Linked DNA regions of Streptantibioticus cattleyicolor NRRL 8057 = DSM 46488. The protein of the gene in region 1 interacts with the protein of each later gene in a pairwise test. Links are inferred from orthologs where the notes say so. Each region holds a gene or a part of one and is shown on either strand. Other genes may lie near its edges. The genes, in order: paaC and SCATT_RS21775.

What was found.
Region 2: the proteins of paaC (region 1) and SCATT_RS21775 interact in binary tests that used the Escherichia coli proteins (3 or more experiments, as listed by UniProt). The link is inferred for Streptantibioticus cattleyicolor NRRL 8057 = DSM 46488 from one-to-one orthologs.

Annotation. Positions count from the first base shown.
Region 1 is NC_017586.1:3,224,111-3,233,940, forward strand. What follows is about bases 3,806-6,805. They hold paaC (1,2-phenylacetyl-CoA epoxidase subunit PaaC), read left to right. Parts: upstream 3,806-4,939; coding sequence 4,940-5,671; downstream 5,672-6,805. Other genes in these bases: paaA (1,2-phenylacetyl-CoA epoxidase subunit PaaA), read left to right, coding at 3,806-4,662; paaB (1,2-phenylacetyl-CoA epoxidase subunit PaaB), read left to right, coding at 4,659-4,943; paaD (1,2-phenylacetyl-CoA epoxidase subunit PaaD), read left to right, coding at 5,668-6,213; SCATT_RS14425 (2Fe-2S iron-sulfur cluster-binding protein), read left to right, coding at 6,213-6,805. Outside these bases: phenylacetic acid degradation protein PaaN, read left to right, coding at 1-608; SCATT_RS14390 (TrmH family RNA methyltransferase), read right to left, coding at 661-1,323; SCATT_RS14395 (HTTM domain-containing protein), read right to left, coding at 1,320-2,606; SCATT_RS14400 (DUF5819 family protein), read right to left, coding at 2,603-3,493; more of paaA, read left to right, coding at 3,691-3,805; more of SCATT_RS14425, read left to right, coding at 6,806-7,406; SCATT_RS14430 (acyl-CoA dehydrogenase family protein), read left to right, coding at 7,535-8,686; SCATT_RS14435 (rhodanese-like domain-containing protein), read right to left, coding at 9,103-9,435; SCATT_RS14440 (J domain-containing protein), read right to left, coding at 9,569-9,830. UniProt on the Escherichia coli protein: Component of 1,2-phenylacetyl-CoA epoxidase multicomponent enzyme system which catalyzes the reduction of phenylacetyl-CoA (PA-CoA) to form 1,2-epoxyphenylacetyl-CoA. The subunit C may be essential for structural integrity of the alpha subunit.
Region 2 is NC_017586.1:4,954,678-4,964,507, forward strand. The notes cover bases 3,708-6,707. They hold SCATT_RS21775 (response regulator transcription factor), read right to left. Parts: upstream 5,553-6,707; coding sequence 4,863-5,552; downstream 3,708-4,862. Other genes in these bases: SCATT_RS21765 (sensor histidine kinase), read left to right, coding at 3,708-4,180; SCATT_RS21770 (response regulator transcription factor), read left to right, coding at 4,177-4,881; SCATT_RS21780 (sensor histidine kinase), read right to left, coding at 5,549-6,707. In the rest of the region: SCATT_RS21755 (DNA gyrase/topoisomerase IV subunit B), read left to right, coding at 160-2,292; SCATT_RS21760 (DUF1453 family protein), read left to right, coding at 2,481-2,969; more of SCATT_RS21765, read left to right, coding at 3,026-3,707; more of SCATT_RS21780, read right to left, coding at 6,708-7,282; SCATT_RS21785 (ABC transporter ATP-binding protein), read left to right, coding at 7,556-8,485; SCATT_RS21790 (ABC transporter permease), read left to right, coding at 8,485-9,363; SCATT_RS21795 (ABC transporter substrate-binding protein), read left to right, coding at 9,433-9,830. UniProt on the Escherichia coli protein: Member of the two-component regulatory system DpiA/DpiB, which is essential for expression of citrate-specific fermentation genes and genes involved in plasmid inheritance.

The DNA.
Region 1 (9,830 bases):
CCACCGACGCCGGCCACAAGTCCTACGACGAGGTGGTGGCCGACCTCGCGGCGGCGTTGCAGGGTCTGCTCGGCGACGACCAGCGGGCCTGCGCGCTGCTCGGCGCCCTGGTCAACCCGCAGGTGCGGGAGCGGCTGGAGGCGGCGCCGTCGCTGGGCGAGGTGGCCCTGTCCTCGCGGGCCGTGGCCCACCCGGAGTTCCCGGACGCGGTGGTGCGCACCCCGGTGCTGATCTCCCTCGACGGTGCCAAGCCGGACGCCGAGGCGGCGTACCTGTCCGAGTGCTTCGGCCCGGTGTCCTTCGCGGTGGCCGTCGACTCGACGGCGGACGCGATCGCGCTGCTGCGCCGCACCATCCGCGACAAGGGCGTGATGACGGTGGGCGCGTACACCACCTCGGCGGAGGTGGAGCGGGCGGTGGAGGAGGTCTGCCTGGAGGAGTCGGCCAACCTGTCGCTCAACCTGACCGGCGGGGTCTACGTCAACCAGACGGCCGCGTTCGCCGACTTCCACGGCACCGGCGGCAACCCGGCGGCCAACGCCTCGCTGTGCGACGGCGCCTTCGTGGCGGGCCGGTTCCGCACGGTGGAGGTGCGCCGGCCGGAGTGAGGCGGATCCGGTCCCGTCCGGCGTCCGGTCCGGCCGGGCGGGGCCGCCGCGCTCAGATCCGCGCGTACCGCTGGATCCAGGCGTGCATGGCGATCGCCGCCGCCGCGCCCGCGTTGATCGAACGGGTCGAGCCGAACTGGGCGATCGAGCAGACCATGGCGGCGTGCTTGCGCGCCTCCTCGGTCAGCCCCGGGCCCTCCTGGCCGAACAGGAGCATGCAGCGCCGCGGCAGGACGGTGGTCTCCAGCGGGACGGCCCCGGGCAGGTTGTCGATCCCGACGATGGGCACGTCCTGCCCGGCCGCCCATTCGGCCAGCGACAGCACGTCCTCGTGGTGGCGCAGGTGCTGGTAGCGGTCGGTGACCATGGCACCGCGCCGGTTCCAGCGGCGACGGCCGACGATGTGCACCTCCTTGGCCGCGAAGGCGTTGGCGGTGCGCACCACGGAACCGATGTTGAAGTCGTGGCTCCAGTTCTCCACGGCGACGTGGAAGTCGTGGCGGCGGGTGTCGAGGTCGGCGACGATCGCCTCCCGCGTCCAGTACCGGTACCTGTCGACGACGTTGCGGCGGTCGCCCGCGGCCAGCAGGGCGGGGTCGTAGCGGGGATCGTCCGGCCAGGGCTCCGGGTGGGGGCCGACCCCGACCTGCGGCCCGAACCCGTCGTCGTACTGCGCCGGCAGCTCGGCGGCCGTCCGGTCCTCGGTGGTGCTCACCCCACGAGGGTAGAGGGTCGCCCCGGCAGCGGGTCGGGGCGGCGCTTCACCCGCAGCAGCCGGCCGGCCCGGTCGGCGACCCAGCGCAGGAAGCCGGTGGGCAGGAAGACGGCGTCGGCCGCGATCATCGCCAGCGAGAAGAAGGGGAGCCCCAGCACCACGGCGATCGCGGCGTGCTCGCACATCATCAGCACGAGCAGCACGTTCTTCACGGTGCGGTTGAAGAGCGTGAAGGGGAAGGCCACCTGCACGATCACGGTGCCGTAGGAGATCAGCATGATCATCAGGCCGCTGGTGGAGAGCAGGTGGGACAGGCCGGGCCAGGGGGTGAAGTCGTGCAGCCACAGCGGGTAGTACACCGCGGTGCCGTCCTCCCACCGCGACCCCTGGATCTTGTACCAGCCGGCCGTGGAGTAGATCAGGCAGACCTCGACCACGACGACGAGCATCGCCCCGGCGTGCACCAGGTTGGCGATCATGTCCAGTACGGTGCGCGGCTCGCCGGGGGCGTAACGGCGTACCAGCCACCACACGGCGGGCAGCAGCTGGGCGGTCCACAGGAGCACCGCCCACCCGGTGTCCAGCAGGCCGAGCGCGCTGACGGTCGCCAGGGCGGCGGCCGTCAGGAGCCACAGCGCGATCCCGGTCCGGTCGCGGTCGTCGGTGGTACCGGCCGCCGCGAGCCGCCGGGCGCGCCGGGCGTCCAGCGACCACACCCGGCCGCAGCGGGTGAAGACCAGGTAGATCGACATGATGTGCACCACGTTGTCGCCGCCGTCACCCATGAACACGCTGCGGTTCTGGAGCGACAGGACGCCGATCATGAAGAGCACGGAGGCGGTACGGGTGCGCCAGCCGAGCAGCAGCATCACGCTCGCGGCGATCGCGCCGTGGTAGACGATCTGGAACCAGACGCCGCTGCTGGACCACATCAGCGCGGTGAAGGCGTCGTTGGTGCCGATCAGGGTGTGCGCCAGGTCCCAGCCCCACGGGCTGTGCGGGCCGTACAGCTCGGCGCGGTGCGGCCACTCGCGCAGCAGGAAGACCAGCCAGGTGAAGGTGAAGCCGATGCGTATCACGGCGGACTGGTAGGGGGCGACCACGGCGCCGGTGACCTTGGCCAGCCCGGTGGTGACGGCCCGGTCCGCTGCGCGCCGCAGGCCGGTGAAGGGCGACGGTACGGGGGCGTCGGCCGCCGTCCGGCCGGGGGCTGCCGCGGTGGCGGACGCGGGGACGGATCCGGCGCCGTCCGGGCGTTCGGCGGTGGCGGGCTGTCGGGTCACTTGAAGTCCTCGTCGGTCACGGCCCACCAGGGCGCTACGTGGTAGGTGGTGCTGGTGTCCACGCGCTCGGTGCTCCACGGGGGCGCCGGCACGTTGCTGACGGCGGAGCGCACCTGGACGCGGTGGACGGCGCCGCCGTTGAGGCGGGGGCCGAACCGGTGGGCCACGATCCGCCGGACGTAGGCGGTGGACAGGTCGCCGCGTACGCCGACCGGCCGGCCCTGGTTGTCGTGCGAGTCGGTGAAGAACATCCACGCCCGCCGCAGTTCGTTCTGGGCGGTGTGGCTGGGCAGCGGGTCGTGCCGGATCCGCGCGAGGTCCATCGCCGTCAGGTCGACCCAGCCGGTGGTGCGCACGGTGCCGTCCGGCAGCCACACCTCGGCGCGCGCCTGGATGTCGGTGTTCTGCTGCACCGGGTTGGGCGCGAAGAGCTTCCAGTTCTGTTCGAACTCGGGGTAGATGTAGCCGTTGACCTGGGCGGCGTGCGTCTGCGAGACGGTGTTCGCCGGGGCGATGTGCAGGAAGACCATCGCGCAGTGCACCGCGGCGCCGACCACCACGGCCGCCACGGCGAGCGCGAGGACGATCCGCGAGCCGATGGAGAGCCCGGCTATGGCGCCGGCCCCGTCGTCGGGGGCCGCCTCGCCGGAGGGCGCCTGGTCGGGTGCCGTCCCGTCGTCGGGGGACGCGTCGCCCGCGGGGTCGTCCTGGCCGCTGCCGTCGGCCGGCCGGCCGTCGTCGGAGGCGTGGGGAGCCGGTTCGCCGACGGCTCCGGCGCGGCCGGGGGCGTCCTGGGGAACGGGTCCGGCCGGGGGGTTCCCCGTACCGCCGCCCGGGCCCGCCTTCGCCGCGCTGTCCTCCGCCGCCCTGTCCTCGGGTGGCTCCATGTCGTTCCCCGTCTCCTCGCCTGCGCCGTACGCACCGGAACGGTACTCATGCCGCCGTCCGCAGGACAGCCGTAGCGGGTTCTTCCCGAGTTATCCACAGGCCCGGGAATCCGCCTTGACACCCGCGCCGAGGCGACCGACGATTGAACCGAACGGTCGGTCGGGAGCAGGGAGGCTTCTGTATGACCACGGCACGGATGCCGGACGCGGCAGTGGAGACGGGCGACGAGGACTTCCGGCTGACGGAGTTCGAGGCCGAGGTGGCCGCCGACGGGCGGATCGAGCCACGCGACTGGATGCCGGACGCCTACCGGGCCACGCTGGTCCGGCAGATCGCCCAGCACGCCCATTCGGAGATCATCGGCATGCAGCCGGAGGCCAACTGGATCACCCGCGCCCCCAGCCTGCGCCGCAAGGCGATCCTGATGGCCAAGGTCCAGGACGAGGCGGGCCACGGGCTGTACCTGTACGGCGCCGCCGAGACGCTCGGCGTCGACCGCGCCGAGCTGCTCGACAAACTGCACGCCGGCCGCCAGCGCTACAGCTCGATCTTCAACTACCCCACCCTGACCTGGGCCGACGTCGGCGCCATCGGCTGGCTGGTGGACGGCGCCGCGATCACCAACCAGGTGCCGCTGTGCCGCTGCTCCTACGGGCCGTACGCCCGGGCCATGGTGCGCATCTGCAAGGAGGAGTCCTTCCACCAGCGCCAGGGGTACGAGCTGCTGTACGCGCTCGCGCACGGCACGCAGGCCCAGCGCGCCATGGCCCAGGACGCGGTGGACCGCTGGTGGTGGCCGTCCCTGATGATGTTCGGCCCGCCGGACGACGAGTCGGCGCACTCCGCCCAGTCGATGGCCTGGCGGATCAAGCGCCACTCCAACGACGAGCTGCGCCAGCGGTTCGTGGACATCTGCGTCCCGCAGGCCGAGTCGCTGGGGCTGCGGCTGCCCGACCCGGAGCTGCGCTGGAACGAGGAGCGCGGCCACTGGGACTTCGGCGCCATCGACTGGACGGAGTTCCAGCAGGTGCTCCGGGGCAACGGCCCGTGCAACGAACAGCGCCTGGCCCAGCGCGTCACCGCGCACGAGGAGGGCGCCTGGGTGCGGGAGGCCGCGGCGGCCTACGCCGCCAAGCACCGCGACGAGCAGGAGGTGATGGCCGGATGACCGCCGACTGGCCGCTGTGGGAGGTCTTCGTACGCAGCAGGCGCGGGCTGAGCCACAGCCACGCCGGGAGCCTGCACGCCCCGGACGCCGAGATGGCGCTGCGCAACGCCCGTGACCTGTTCACCCGGCGCGGCGAGGGGGTCTCCATCTGGGTGGTGCCGGCCGACCGGATCACCGCCTCCTCGCCGGACGAGAAGGACCCGTTCTTCGAACCCGCCGCCGACAAGCCCTACCGCCACCCGACCTTCTACCGGATCCCCGAGGGGGTGGAACACCTGTGACCGCGCTCGCCGGACTCACCCCGCTGCACCGGGCCGCCGTCACGCTGGGCGACGACGTCCTGGTCCTCTCCCACCGGCTGGGCGAGTGGGCCGGGCACGCCCCGGTGCTGGAGGAGGAGGTGGCGCTGGCCAACATCGCGCTCGACCTGCTCGGCCAGGCCCGCTTCCTGTACTCGATCGCCGGTGACGAGGACGGCTTCGCCTTCCGGCGCGACGAACGCGACTTCCGCAACGTGCAGTTGGTGGAGCACCCCAACGGCGACTTCGCGGAGACCATCGCCCGGCAGCTGTTCTTCTCCGTCCACCACGAGCTGCTCCACCGCGAACTGGAGCGGGGCGAGGGCGAGTTGGCGGCGCTGGCGGCCAAGGCCGTCAAGGAGGTGGCCTACCACCGGGACCACGCCGTGCAATGGACGCTGCGCCTGGGCGACGGCACGGAGGAGAGCCACACCCGGATGCAGCGCGCGGTGGACGGCCTGTGGCGTTACACCGGCGAGCTGTTCGAGCCGGTCGAGGGGCTGCCGGTGGAGACGGCGGCGTTGCGCGAGCCGTGGCTGGCCACGGTCGGCGACGTGCTGCGGGAGGCCACCTTGCGGATGCCGGAGGGGCCCGACCGGGTGGCGTGGGCCGCCGGAGCGGGCCGCCAGGGGATACACACCGAGCCGTTCGGCCGGATGCTCGCCGAGATGCAGCACCTGCACCGCGCCCACCCGGGGGCGTCGTGGTGACCGCCGGCCGCGCCCCGGCCGCCGACGCCGCCCGGCAGGGCGCCGGCTCCCCGGCGGACGGCGTCCCGGAGGCCGAGCTGCGCCGGGTGGCCGGCGAGGTGCCCGACCCCGAGCTGCCCATGGTCACCCTGGCGGAGCTGGGCGTCCTGCGGGACGTGCGGGTGCTCGGGCCGGGCCGCGTGGAGGTGGAGCTGACCCCCACCTACACCGGCTGCCCGGCGATCGAGGTGATGGCGGCCGACGTGACGCGGCGGCTGCGCGAGCGCGGGGTCACCGAGGTGGCGGTACGCACCGTGCTGTCGCCGCCGTGGACCACGGAGGCGATCAGCGCCGAGGGCCGCCGCAAGCTCGCCGAGGCCGGGATAGCCCCGCCGCGCCCCATGGCGGCGGGCGGGCCGGTGCCGGTCACGCTGTCGGTGCGCTGCCCGCACTGCGGCTCGCTGGACACCACGCTGCTCAGCCGGTTCTCGTCCACCGCCTGCAAGGCGCTGCGCCGTTGCGAGAGCTGCCGCGAACCCTTCGACCACTTCAAGGAGTTGTGATGCCGACGGCCCGCCACGCCGCCTTCCATCCGCTTCGGGTCCACGAGGTGGAGCGGCTCACCGATGACGCGGTGGCCGTCACCTTCGACGTGCCGCCCGAGTTGCGGGCCGCCTACCGCTTCCGGCCCGGGCAGCACATCACCGTGCGGCGCCGTACCACGGTGCCCGGTCCGCACGGCTCGGCCACGGGCAGCGAGATACGCCGCACCTACTCGGTGTGCGACCCGGCGCCCGCCGCGGAGGGGCCGCGGCGGCTGCGGATCGGGGTGCGCCTGGTGGAGGGCGGCGAGTTCTCGACCTACGCGCTCAAGGAGCTGTCGGCGGGGGACGTGCTGGAGGTGATGACGCCGGCCGGGCGGTTCACCCTGGACACCGCGCAGGCCAGGGCCGGGCTGGCGGCGGCGGAGGTCACGGAGGAGGCCACCGGGACGGCCGCCGGGCGCGGTGACGGCGGGGCGCGGCGCGGCGGGCGGTACGCCGCGGTCGTCGGGGGCAGCGGGATCACCCCGGTGCTGTCGATCGCGGCCACGGTGCTCGAAGGCCGGCCGGACACCCGGTTCTGCCTGATACGCAGCGACCGGACGGCCGGGTCGGCGATGTTCGTGGACGAGGTGGCCGACCTCAAGGACCGTTACCCGGCACGGTTCCAGCTGGTGCACGTGCTCTCCCGGGAGGTGCAGCAGGCGGGGGTGGACTCCGGCCGGCTGGACGAGGGCCGGCTGACCGGGCTGCTCCCGGCGCTGCTGGACACCGCTTCGGTGGACGCCTGGTTCCTGTGCGGGCCGCACGGGCTGGTGGCGGGCGCCGAGCGGGCGCTGCACCGGCTCGGGGTCGCCCCGGAGCGGGTGCACCAGGAGATCTTCCATGTGGCGGACGAGGGGTCGGCCACGGCACCGGCGCGGGAGCGCGGCGGCCCGGTCGGCACGGTACGGGCGGTCCTCGACGGCCGGGCCGGGAGCTGGCCGGCCCGGGAGGGCGAGTCGGTGCTGGAGACGGTGCTGCGCAACCGGGCCGACGCGCCGTACGCCTGCAAGGGCGGGGTGTGCGGCACCTGCCGGGCCCGGCTGCTCGGCGGCGAGGTGCGCATGGACCGCAACTTCGCGCTGGAGCAGACCGAGATCGACGCGGGTTACGTGCTGGCCTGCCAGTCCCACCCGGTCACCGAGGAGGTCGAGCTGGACTTCGACGCGTGAGCCCGTGACCGCGGCGGGAGCGGACGCGGCCGGGCGGGACGGCGGTGGCCGCCCGGGCTGTTCCCAGTTCGTAGAACCTGTTCTAACCTGACGCCCTGTCAGTTCAGGGGCGGCGGGAGGGACGGGCCGTGGACTTCAGCTTCAGCGAGGAGCAGCAGGCGGCGCGGGAGGCGGCCCGAGGGGTCTTCTCCTCGGTGGCCCCGGACGCGGTGCCGAGTCCGGTGGCCGCCGCGGGGCCGGTGGCCGACGACTTCGACCGGCCGCTGTGGCGGCGGCTGGCCGAGGCCGACCTGGTGGGCCTGGTGACCGGCCCGGAGTACGGCGGTGCGGGGCTCGACCCGATCGCGCTGTGCCTGGTGCTCGCCGAGGCGGGCGGGGTGCTGGCCAGGGTCCCGCTGCTGGAGACCGGCGCGGCGGCGCTGGCCCTCCAGCGGTACGCGCCCGACGAGCTGCGCCAGTCGCTGCTGCCCGAGGTGGGCCGGGGCGGGACGGTCCTCACCGTCGCCGCCGCCGGGCGCACCGGCCACGAGCCCGCCGAACGCGCCGTGCGCGCCCGTCCCGTACGAACGGGCGGAGGGGGCTGGCTGCTGGACGGCGTCCAGACCGCCGTTCCGTGGCCGGGGCAGGCCGATCACGTACTGGTGCCCGCGCACCCGGCGGACGACGAGGGCCGGGCGGTGCTCGCGGTGCTGCCCCGGGAGGCCGACGGGATGACCTGGGCCGACCAGCTCTCCACCAACGGCGAGCGCTACGGCGAACTCCGCCTGGAGTCGGTACGGGTGGACGCGGGACGGATGGTGGACGCCGCCGGCGCGTGGGAGTGGCTGCGGGATCTGCTCACCGTGGGCACCTGTGCGCTGGCGCTCGGGGTCGCGCGCCAGGTCGTCCGGATGACCGGCGAATACGTGGGCAAGCGGGAGCAGTTCGGCCATCCGCTGGCCACGTTCCAGGCGGTCGCGATGCAGATGGCCGACCGGTACATCGACACGCAGGCGATGGAGGCCACCTTGTGGCAGGCGGCCTGGCGGCTGGGGGACGGCGGCGCGACGGACGGGTTGCCGGTCGCCGCGGACGTGGCGGTGGCCAAGGTGTGGGCCTCGGACGGGGTGCGCCGGGTGACGCAGACCGCCCAGCACCTGCACGGCGGTTTCGGCGCCGACATCGACTACCCGCTCCACCGTTACCACGCCTGGGCCAAGCAGTTGGAGCTGTCGCTGGGCCCGGCCGCGGCCCACGAGGAGGCGCTGGGCGATCTGCTGGCCGCCCACCCGCCGGCCTGACGCCGCCCCCGTCGACCGGTCGGTGGCCGGCTCCCCGTCCGGGCCCGGCCCGGCCCCGACGCACGGTCCCGGCCCGTGGACCCGGCTCCGGCCGCGGTCGCGGCCTTGGGCTCGGCTCTTCGGTTCCCGAGCCGGCCGGCGTCGGCCCGGCGTCAGCCCCGGTCGCGGCCCAGAGCCGGCCTTCGCCCTGTTCCTGGACCCGGTCCCGGCCCGTGGGCCCGGCCCCGATCGCCATCCCGGCCCGTGGGCCCGTACCGTTCCGGCGCTGCCCCGGCCCCGGCCCCGGCGCGGCTCGGCGCGGGCCGGGTGTGGCTCCCGGAACGTGAGGCGGGTCCAGCCCGAGCCGGCCGGTCACGGTTCCCGGAACGTGACGCGGGAACCGTGCCGGACCCGTCGGCGGAGCCGGGCTCAGGCGGTCAGACGATCGTGGCGGGGGTGTCGTCGTCGGTGGTGAGGGGGAGGCCGGAGGCGGCCCAGTCGAGCATGCCGCCCGCGACGTTGACCGCGTCGTAGCCCTGGGCGATCAGGTACTGGGCGACCTGGGCGGAGCGTCCGCCGACCCGGCAGACCACGTGGACGCGGCGGTCGGTGGGGATCTCGGCGATCCGGGCCACCAGTTCGCTCATCGGGATGTGCACGGCCCGCTCGGCGTGTCCGGCGGCCCATTCGTCGGCCTCCCGTACGTCCAGCAGGTAACCGTCGGAGGGCACCGCGGCGGGGGCCACCTCGGGGAGCGGGGCGAAGTTCATCGATCGGCCTTCCTCGTCTCGTTGCGGCACGCGCGCCGTGCCCGGCGGCCAGGCCCGGCCAGGGCGGCCCATCGGCCAGTATCCCAGGCCGGCCCGTTCCGCCCACGGTCGCGGGAGAGCGCTCGTCCCCTCGTCACGGGCGGCCGTCCACCGGGCGGAGGAGGGATTCCAGACGGCGTTCGCGTTCGGCGACCTGGGCGAGGAGTTGTTCGGCGATCTCGTTGAGGAGGCCGTCGGGGTCGTCGGGGGCGATTTTGAGCATCTGGCCCACGGCGCTGCCCTCCAGCTCGGCGGCGACGGCGGCGAGCGTCTCCTTGCGGGCGGCGAGCCATTCGAGGCGGAGGTAGAGCTCCTCGGCCCGGGTCGGGGCCGGCGGCTCGGGGGGCGGGCCCGCC
Region 2 (9,830 bases), 1.7 Mb from region 1 along the record:
CACCCGAAGGAGGGATCGAACGTACGATCGACCTGGGTCTAGCATAAGGGGGCGTAGCCGGGTCGTGGCGATCGCCGACTTCCCGGCATCGGTACCCTCTCTTCGGGCCAGGAGCGCCCTTCAAGGACCCGGTTGCAAGAACTGCGAGGAGCTGCCCGCGTGACCGCCGACACATCAGCGCCGTCCACCGCCCTGTTGAGTGGCGCGGACCGTGACGGATCGAACTACACCGCGCGGCATCTGCTCGTCCTGGAGGGCCTGGAGGCCGTCCGCAAGCGTCCCGGCATGTACATCGGCTCCACCGACAGCCGGGGCCTGATGCACTGCCTGTGGGAGATCATCGACAACTCGGTCGACGAGGCGCTGGGCGGCTACTGCGACCACATCGAGGTGATCCTCCACGACGACGGCTCCGTGGAGGTCCGGGACAACGGCCGGGGCATCCCGGTGGACGTCGAGCCCAAGACCGGGCTCTCCGGCGTCGAGGTGGTCATGACCAAGCTGCACGCCGGCGGCAAGTTCGGCGGCGGCTCCTACGCGGCCTCCGGCGGCCTGCACGGCGTCGGCGCCTCGGTGGTCAACGCCCTCTCCGCCCGTCTGGACGTGGAGGTCGACCGCGGTGGCCACACCCACGCGATCAGCTTCCGGCGCGGCGTCCCCGGCATCTTCACCGAGCAGGGGCCGGACGCCCCGTTCGACGCCGGCAGCGGTCTGCGCAAGGCCAAGAAGGTCCCCAAGACCCGCACCGGCACCCGGGTGCGCTACTGGGCCGACCGCCAGATCTTCCTCAAGGACGCCAAGCTCTCGCTGGACACCCTCCACCAGCGCGCCCGGCAGACCGCCTTCCTCGTCCCGGGGCTGACCATCGTGGTCCGCGACGAGCGGGTGGCGGCCGACGCGGAGGGCGACGAGAAGCCGGTCGAGGAGATCTTCCACTACGACGGCGGCATCGGGGAGTTCTGCGAGTACCTCGCGCCGGACCGGGCCCTCAGCGACGTCAAGCGGCTGCGCGGCGAGGGCACCTTCAAGGAGACCGTGCCCGTCCTCGACGAGCGCGGCCACATGACGCCCACCGAGGTCACCCGCCACCTCGGGGTGGACGTCGCGCTGCGCTGGGGCGCCGGGTACGACACCACGCTGCGCTCCTTCGTCAACATCATCGCCACCCCCAAGGGCGGCACCCATGTCTCCGGCTTCGAGCGCGCGGTCACCCGGACGTTCAACGAGGTGCTGCGCGCCACCAAGCTGCTGCGGGTCGCCGAGGACGACGTCACCAAGGACGACGCCATGGAGGGGCTCACCGCCGTGGTCACCGTCCGGCTGGCGGAGCCGCAGTTCGAGGGGCAGACCAAGGAGGTCCTGGGCACCTCGGCGGCCTCCCGCATCGTGGCCAACGTGGTCGCCAAGGAGCTGAAGGCGTTCCTGACCTCCACCAAGCGCGACGACAAGCAGCAGGCCCGCGCGGTGCTGGAGAAGGTGGTGGCCGCCGCCCGCACCCGCATCGCCGCCCGCCAGCACAAGGAGGCGCAGCGCCGCAAGACGGCCCTGGAGTCCTCCTCGCTCCCGGCGAAGCTCGCCGACTGCCGCAGCGACGACGTCGAGCGCACCGAACTCTTCATCGTCGAGGGCGACTCGGCGCTGGGCACCGCCAAGGTGGCGCGCAACTCCGAGTTCCAGGCGCTGCTGCCGATCCGCGGCAAGATCCTCAACGTCCAGAAGTCATCCGTCTCCGACATGCTGAAGAACGCCGAGTGCGGGGCGATCATCCAGGTCATAGGGGCCGGTTCGGGACGCACCTTCGACGTCGACCAGGCGCGCTACGGCAAGGTCATCTTCCTCGCCGACGCCGATGTGGACGGCGCCCACATCCGCTGCCTGCTGCTCACCCTCTTCCAGCGCTACATGCGCCCGATGGTCGAGGAGGGCCGGGTCTTCTCCGCGGTGCCGCCGCTGCACCGCATCGAGCTGACCAACCCCAGGAAGGGGCAGGACAAGTACGTCTACACCTACTCCGACAACGAGCTGCGCGAGACCCTGCTCGACCTCCAGCGGCGCGGGGTGCGCTACAAGGAGAGCATCCAGCGGTACAAGGGCCTCGGCGAGATGGACGCCGACCAGCTCGCGGAGACCACCATGGACCCGCGCCACCGCACCCTGCGCCGGATCAACATCAGCGACCTGGAGGCCGCCGAGCGCGCCTTCGACCTGCTGATGGGCAACGAGGTCGCGCCGCGCAAGGAGTTCATCACCAACTCCGCGGCCACCTTGGACCGTTCCCGCATCGACGTCTGACCGCCGCCGGGCCGCCGTCCGCGGCGGACGGTCCCGGGCCGCGCCGCCCTCCGCGTCGCGCCGGTCTCCACCCACGGGTGGAGACCGGGTTCCACCCCGGTTCAACCCGGGCGCCGATCCGGGCGGCGGCCACGCTCCGTAGCGTCGGGGGTGTTGGAAACCCCTAGCGCGGAGTACGGAGAGTTCCCATGTCGGGTCTTGTCGATGCGGTCGCGATCGTCGCGGTCGTCGGGCTGGTCGTCAGCCGTCAGCTCAAGCCGCAGAAGGTCGCCGACGCCGACGCGCGGTGGTGGCTGATGCCGGTGGTGCTGGTGGTGCTCGCGGTACGCCAGCACGGGCTGACCGACCCGCACCACCAGGTGCTCTCGGCGGTCCTGCTCGCCGCCGGGGTGATGGTGGGCGCGGGGATGGGCGCCGCCTGGGGGTTCACCACCCGGGTCTGGGCCGAGCGGGACGGGACGGTGTGGTCCAGGGGCACCAAGGCCACCGCGGCGGCCTGGGCCGGCGGCATCGTGCTGCGCGGCGGCCTGGCGGCGGTCGGGGCGATGCTGGGCGTGCACCAGGGCAGCGGATCGATAATGCTGGCGTTGGCGGCCACCCTGCTCGTCCGCACCGGCGTGGTCGTCTGGCGCGCCCGGGAACTGCGGTCGGCGCCCCGGGCGACCGTCCTCGGGTGAGGTCCACCGTGGCGGGCGCCGGGCACCGGGTGCCGCGTGATGCGGAGGGAGCGCAGATGCCGATGAGCCAGTGGACGGCGTGGCCGTCCCGGGAGGCGCTGACCCGGGAGTTCCGCCACCCCGCCCACCGGGGGCTCTCGGTCTTCGTGCGCGTGCTGATCTTCGCCGGGCTGCTGTGGGGGGCGTTCAGCGGCGCCCCGCACCACGGGCTGGCGCGGCTCTGGCTGGCGCTCGGCTCGGTGGGCGCCGGGCTCGCCTTCTGGGGGCTGATCCGCTGCACCCTGCACCACCGGCTGTGGCCCTCGCTGGCGCTGCTCGCCGTCATCGTCGCCGGTGCCTTCGGGGCCCAGTCCGCGCAGGCCACCTTCGCCGCCATAGTGCTGTGGTGCGCCTCGGCGATGGTCGCCATGGAACGGATGCCGCTGGCCGCCGCCGTCCCGTTCACCGCGCTCGCGCTGGGCGCCTACGCGGTGGCCGACAACGAACGCTGGATGGCCACCACGCTCACCACGATCGGGCTGGGGCTGGCCGGATACGTCCTGCGGCTGGACGCGGAGGCCCGCGGCAACGCCCGCCGGCTCCTGGACCAGGAACGGGCGGCCCGGGTGGCGGAGGCCGAGACGGCGGCGCTGCGTGAACGCGGCCGGATCGCCCGGGAGATCCACGACGTGCTGGCGCACAGCCTGTCCGCGCAGCTGGTCCACCTGGAGGCGGCCCGGCTGCTGATCGAACGCGGCGGCGAACGCGACCAGGTGCTGGAACGGGTGGTCTCCGCGCGCCGGATGGCCCGACAGGGGCTCGTCGAGACCCGGCAGGCGCTCTCCGCGCTGCGCGGCGAGATCACCCCGGCCGAGGACTTCCTGCGCGAGCTGGCCGCCTCCGAGTGCGTCACCTTGCGCATCGGCGGCGAACGGCGCCGGCTCGGCGCGGAAGCCGGCCTCGCGGTGCGCCGGGTCGCCCAGGAGGCGCTGACCAACGCCCGCAAGCACGCGCCGGGCTCCAAGGTCGAGATGTCGTTGGACTACGGTGCCGGTGAGGTGGAACTGGTGGTGCGCGACACCGGCGGCCGGGCCCCCGACCCGGCGCTCGGCGCTTCCGGGGCCGGCTACGGGCTGCTCGGGATGCGGGAGCGCGCCGAACTGCTGGGCGGCACGCTGGAGGCCGGCGTGGCCGAGGAGGGGTTCACGGTGCGGTTGCGGGTGCCGGCATGACGGCCGGGCGGACGGTGACGGTGCTGGTCGCCGACGACCAGACGGTGGTGCGCGAGGGCATCGTGATGCTGCTGCGGCTGATGCCCGGCCTCGACGTGGTGGGCGCCGCCGCCGACGGCGACGAGGCGGTGCGGCTGGTGGCCGAGAAGGACCCGGACGTGGTCCTGATGGACCTGCGCATGCCCCGCTGCGACGGGATCGAGGCGACCCGGCGGATCCGTGCGGAGCATCCGCGTACCCAGGTGGTGGTGCTCACCACCTTCGACGACGACGAATGGCTCTTCCCCGCGCTGCGTGCCGGAGCCCGCGGCTACCTGACCAAGGACGCCGGTGAGCGGGAGATCCTGCGGGCCGTCGAGGACGTGCTGGCGGGCGACGCCGGGCTCTCCCCGAAGGTCCAGCGCCGGCTGGTCGAACGCCTCTCCCAGGCCCCCGCGAAGCCGGCCGCCGGCCCCGGCGCCGCGCTGCCCGACCCGCTGCCGGACGGGCTGACCGCCCGCGAGGCCGAGGTGCTGGCGCTGGTCGCCCAGGGGCTGTCCAACGCCGAGATCGCCGCCGAGCTCTACGTCAGCCAGGCCACCGTGAAGACCCACATCAACAACCTCTTCGCCAAGACCGGGGTACGGGACCGGGCCCAGGCGGTGGGGTACGCGTTCCGCAAGGGCATCGGCGGCACCTCGGGTCAGGCCACCGAGCGGTAACGGTGCTCGGGGCGGCCGGTCGTGCCGTACCGCAGTTCCAGCCGGGCCAGCCCCTCACGGACCAGGTAGGACAGGTAGCGCTGCGCGGTGGCCCGGGAGACCCCGGTGGCCGCGGCGACCTCGGCGGCCGACAGATCGCGGCGCGCGGCCCGTACCGCGTCCCGCACCAGGGCCAGGGTGGGCGCCGAGTGGCCCTTGGCCGGCACCGGGGGCAGCGCGGTCGGGCGGGCGGCGCTGAACAGCGCGTCCACATCGGCCTGATCGGTCTCGGCGGCCGGGTCGAGCGCGTCCACCCGGTGCCGCAACCCCCGGTAGGCGGTGAGCCGTTCGGTGAGCGCGGCGGAGGCGAACGGCTTCACCAGGTAGCCGACGGCGCCCAGTTTGAGCGCGGTGCGCACCGAGGTGACGTCCCGGGCCGCGGTCGTCATGATCGCGTCGGGACGGGCGCCCCCGGCGTCCTCGGTGAGCCGGCGCAGCACCTCCAGGCCGCTGCCGTCCGGCAGGTACACATCGAGCAGCAGCAGATCCGGAAGGGTCTCGCGGACCCGGTCCAGGCACTCGGCGACGCTCCCGGCCCGCCCGGCCACCTCGAAGCCCTCGGTCCGGGCCACGTAGGCGGCGTGGATGGCGCTCACCCGGAAGTCGTCCTCCACCACCAGCGTCCTGATCACCGGTCGGCTCCCTTCGCCGTCAGGGCCGCACGGCGGTCGTCCGCCGGATCCGGTACCGGCAGCACCACCGTGAAGACCGCGCCCCGGCCCTCGCTCACCTCGATCGTTCCTCCGTGCCGCCGCACCAGCCGGTGCACCAGCGCCAGCCCCAGCCCGCGCCGCGCGGTGCCCCGCCCGGGCCGGGTCGACCAGCCGTCCTCGAAGATCCGCGAGCGCGCCCACCCCGGCACCCCGGGGCCGGTGTCGGCCACCCGCACCCGCACGGCCGCCGCGTCCTCGGTGAGCCGCAGCGTCACCTGGCGCGGACCACCGGCGGGGGGCGGGCCGTCGGCCGCGGCGTCGACGGCGTTGTCCACCAGGTTGCCCACGATCGTCAGCAGCCGGTCCAGATGCGGCGGTGCCTCGCCCAGCTCCGAGGCCGCGTCGAGGGCCAGCCGCACCCCGCGCTCCTGGGCCACCGTGGTCTTCGCCATCACCAGCCCGGCCATCAGCGGGTTGCCGATCCGGTCCCGTACCGACCCGGCCAACGACGGCTCGGCGCCCGCCGATTCGACCGCGAACTCCAACGCCGCCTCGTGCTCGCCCAGTTCGAGCAGGCCGGCCAGGGTGTGCATGCGGTTGGAGAACTCGTGCTGCTGGGAGCGGAGCGCGTCGGTGAGGCCGCGTACCGAGTCCAGCTCCCGCAGCAGCCCGACGAGTTCGGTGCGGTCGCGTACGGTGACCACGGCGCCGAGTTCGCGGCCGTGCAGCACCACCGGCATCCGGTTGACGGCCAGGCAGTGGCTGTCGGTGAGCACGGTGATGTCGTGGCCGGCCAGCGTGCCGTCCAGGGCGCGGCGCAGCCGTCCGTCGGGCAGCACCTCGGCCAGGGTGCGGCCGAGCGCGGTGCCCAGCCCCAGTAGGCGCCGGGCCTCGTCGTTGACCACGGTGATCCTCTCCCGCCGGTCGAAGGCGAGCACCCCTTCCCGGATGCCGTGCAGCATCGCCTCCCGGTCCTGGAGCAGCTCGGTGATCTCCTCCAGCTCCAGCCCGAACGTGGAGCGCTTCAGCCGCCGGGCCAGCAGCACCGAGGCGCCCGCGCCCACCGCCAGCGCGACCCCGGCGAAGAGCCCGAAGACCGGCAGCTCCTGCCAGAGCTGGTCGACCACCGTACGCTCCCGGATCCCGGCCGAGACCTGGCCGACCAGGTCGCCCGCCGGACCGTACAGCGGCGCCCGGCCGTTGGCCGAACGGCCGGTGGAGCCGTTGTCGACGCCCACGTGGGAACGGCCGTCCAGCCGGGTGCCGGGGGCGTCCACCCGCACGCCGACCAGTTCCGGGTGCGGATGCGAGTGGCGGATGCCGTGCCGGTCGATCACCACGACGTAGGAGGCGCCGGTGGAGGCCGCGATCCGCTGGGTGACCGCCTGCACCACGTCGCCCCCGGTGCCGTACGCGATGGCCTGCCGGATCTGCGGCTCGGCCGCGGTGGTGGTGGCGATCGCCAGCGCTTGGCGCTCGTACTCCCGGTCGAGCTGGCCGCGCTGCGCCACGGCGAAGAGGACGAAGCCGATCGCGCTGGTGAGCCCCAGGATCGCCAGCTGGCCGGCGAGGATGCGGCCGGAGAGCTTCCGGTTGCCCCGCGGCCGGCGCGCCACGGCGGTGACGGCGCGCGTCAGCCGTGCCCGGGCCGTGGCGGCGGCCCTGGCCGGTGGCCGGTCGTGGGCCGGTCCGGGCGCGCGCATCGGCATGTGCTCTTCCGTCCCCGCGGCTCGTCGTCGCTGCGGGCGGACGCGTCGTCCCACCGCCGCGCCCGCCGCCGGGTGCGGCCCTGCCCCGCACCACGATGCGCAGATTGTGCCTGGCAGCGGGCCGTCTGCCCACCCCCGGGGCGGTGAGCACAACGAGCAGAACCCGCGCAACGCGGGAAAGCCGCGCAACGCGGGGAAGGCTCCCGCCCCGCCCCCGCGCGCCCTAACGTCCCCGGCACCCGAACCCCTCGCCCAAGGCGGTGCCAGCACACAGTGAACGAGACAGCCACCGGCCCGGTTCCGGCGATCGAGCTGCGGGCCACCACCAAACGCTTCCGCACCCCGTCCGGCGGCGTCCACACCGCCATCCGCGACCTGAGCATGACGGTGGCGCCGGGGGAGTTCTGCGCCGTGGTCGGCCCCACCGGCTGCGGCAAGTCGACCACGCTCTCGCTCGTCTCCGGGCTGGAGCGGCCCGGGAGCGGACAGGCCCTGATCCACGGCGAACCGGTGACCGGCATCGACCGCCGGGTCGGCTTCATGTTCCAGACCGACGCCGTCTTCCCCTGGAAGTCGGTGCTGGACAACGTCGCCGCCGGACCGCAGTTCCGCGGCACGGCACGCAAGGACGCCGTCGAGTCGGCACGCGACTGGCTGCGCCGGGTCGGCCTGGCCGGCTTCGAGGACCGGCTGCCGCACCAGCTCTCCGGCGGCATGCGCAAACGCGTCGCCCTCGCCCAGACGCTGATCAACGAACCCGAGATCCTGCTGATGGACGAGCCGTTCTCGGCGCTGGACGTGCAGACCCGGCAGATCGTCCAGGACGAACTGCTCGCGCTGTGGGAGCTGACGCGGCCCGCCGTCGTCTTCGTCACCCACGACCTGGAGGAGGCGATCGCCCTCGCCGACAAGGTCGTGGTGCTCACCGTGGGCCCCGGCACCGTCAAGGACGCCTTCCGCATCGACCTGCCACGCCCCCGCAAGGTGCAGGAGGTCCGCTTCCACCCGCACTTCGTGGCGGTGTACGAGCGGATCTGGCGCAGCCTGCGGGACGAGGTGCAACTCGCCTACGAGCGCACCGCGGGCACCACCGCGGCACCCGGCGGCCCCGGGGAGCCCGGCCCGCCGGCCGACACGCGCACCGGCGACGCCGTGGGCACCGGACAGAACCTCACCGACGCGACGAAGGGGCACCACCACTGATGGCCACCGGAACCCTGGCCGCGGCGCCCGGCGCCGAGGCCGACGAGACCGCGCTCGCCCGCACCGCCGCCTCCCGCCGGCGCCGCCGCGGGGCGCTGGTCCACACCGTCCAGGCGCTGCTGGTCGTGGTGGTGGTCGGCGGCTGGCAACTGGCCTCCGCGCGGGGCGCGTTGGACACCTTCACCTACGGCTCGCCGGGCGGGGTGGTCCACCAGCTGAAGACCTGGTTCACCGACGGCACCCCCACCGGCTCCATCTGGTACAACATCGGCATCACCATGGAGGAGACCGTCCTGGGCTTCCTCATCGGCACCGCCGCCGGGGTGGTGCTCGGGGTGGCGCTCGGCCGCGTCCAGGCGCTGGCCGAGGTACTGGCGCCGTTCATCAAGGCGGGCAACTCCATCCCGCGCGTGGTGCTCGGCTCGATGTTCATCATCTGGTTCGGCCTGGGCCCCTCCGGCAAGGTGGCGCTCGCCGTGGTCCTGGTCTTCTTCTCGGTCTTCTTCAACGCCTTCCAGGGCACCCGCGAGGTGGACCGCGACCTGATCGCCAACGCCCGGGTGCTGGGCGCCTCCCCGTGGCGGGTCACCTCGCAGGTGGTGCTCCCCTCGGCGATGACCTGGATCGTCGCCTCGCTGCACGCCGCGTTCGGCTTCGCGCTGATCGGGGCGATCGTCGGCGAGGTGCTGGGCGCCCAGGCCGGGCTCGGCCAGCTCATCCAGCAGGCGCAGCAGACCTTCAACGCCAACGGCGTCTACGCCGGCATCGTCGTCATCGCGGTGCTGGCGCTGGCCGCGGAGTTCCTGATCACCCGGTTCGAACGGCGGGTGCTGCGCTGGCGTCCCACCCAACTCGCCGGTGACTCCGCCGGGTTGTGACCGGCCGTCCCCTCCGCTCCCGTCCCCCCCCGTTCCCACCCGCTCGTTCCCACCAGAAGGAGACCAGCGATGACGCCGGTCAGAAAGTCCGTGCTGACGGCCGCCGCCTGCGCGCTCGCGCTGTCGCTCACCGCGTGCGGCGGCGGTGCCGCCAAGACCGCGCCGAAGAACGCCGCCGGGCAGTCCACCGTGAGGATCATGGTGGGCGGCCTCGACAAGCAGATCTACCTGCCGGTGACGCTCACCCAGAAGCTCGGCTACTTCGCCTCCGAGGGGCTGGACGTGCGCCTGTCGGACGAGCCGGCCGGGGTGGACGCCGAGACCGCGATGGTCGCCGGGCAGGTCGACGCGGTGGTGGGCTTCTACGACCACACCATCGACCTGCAGTCCAAGGGCAAGTCCACCGAATCCGTGGTGCAGTTGCTCCAGGCGCCCGGCGAGGTGGAGATGGTCCGCGCCGACGAGGC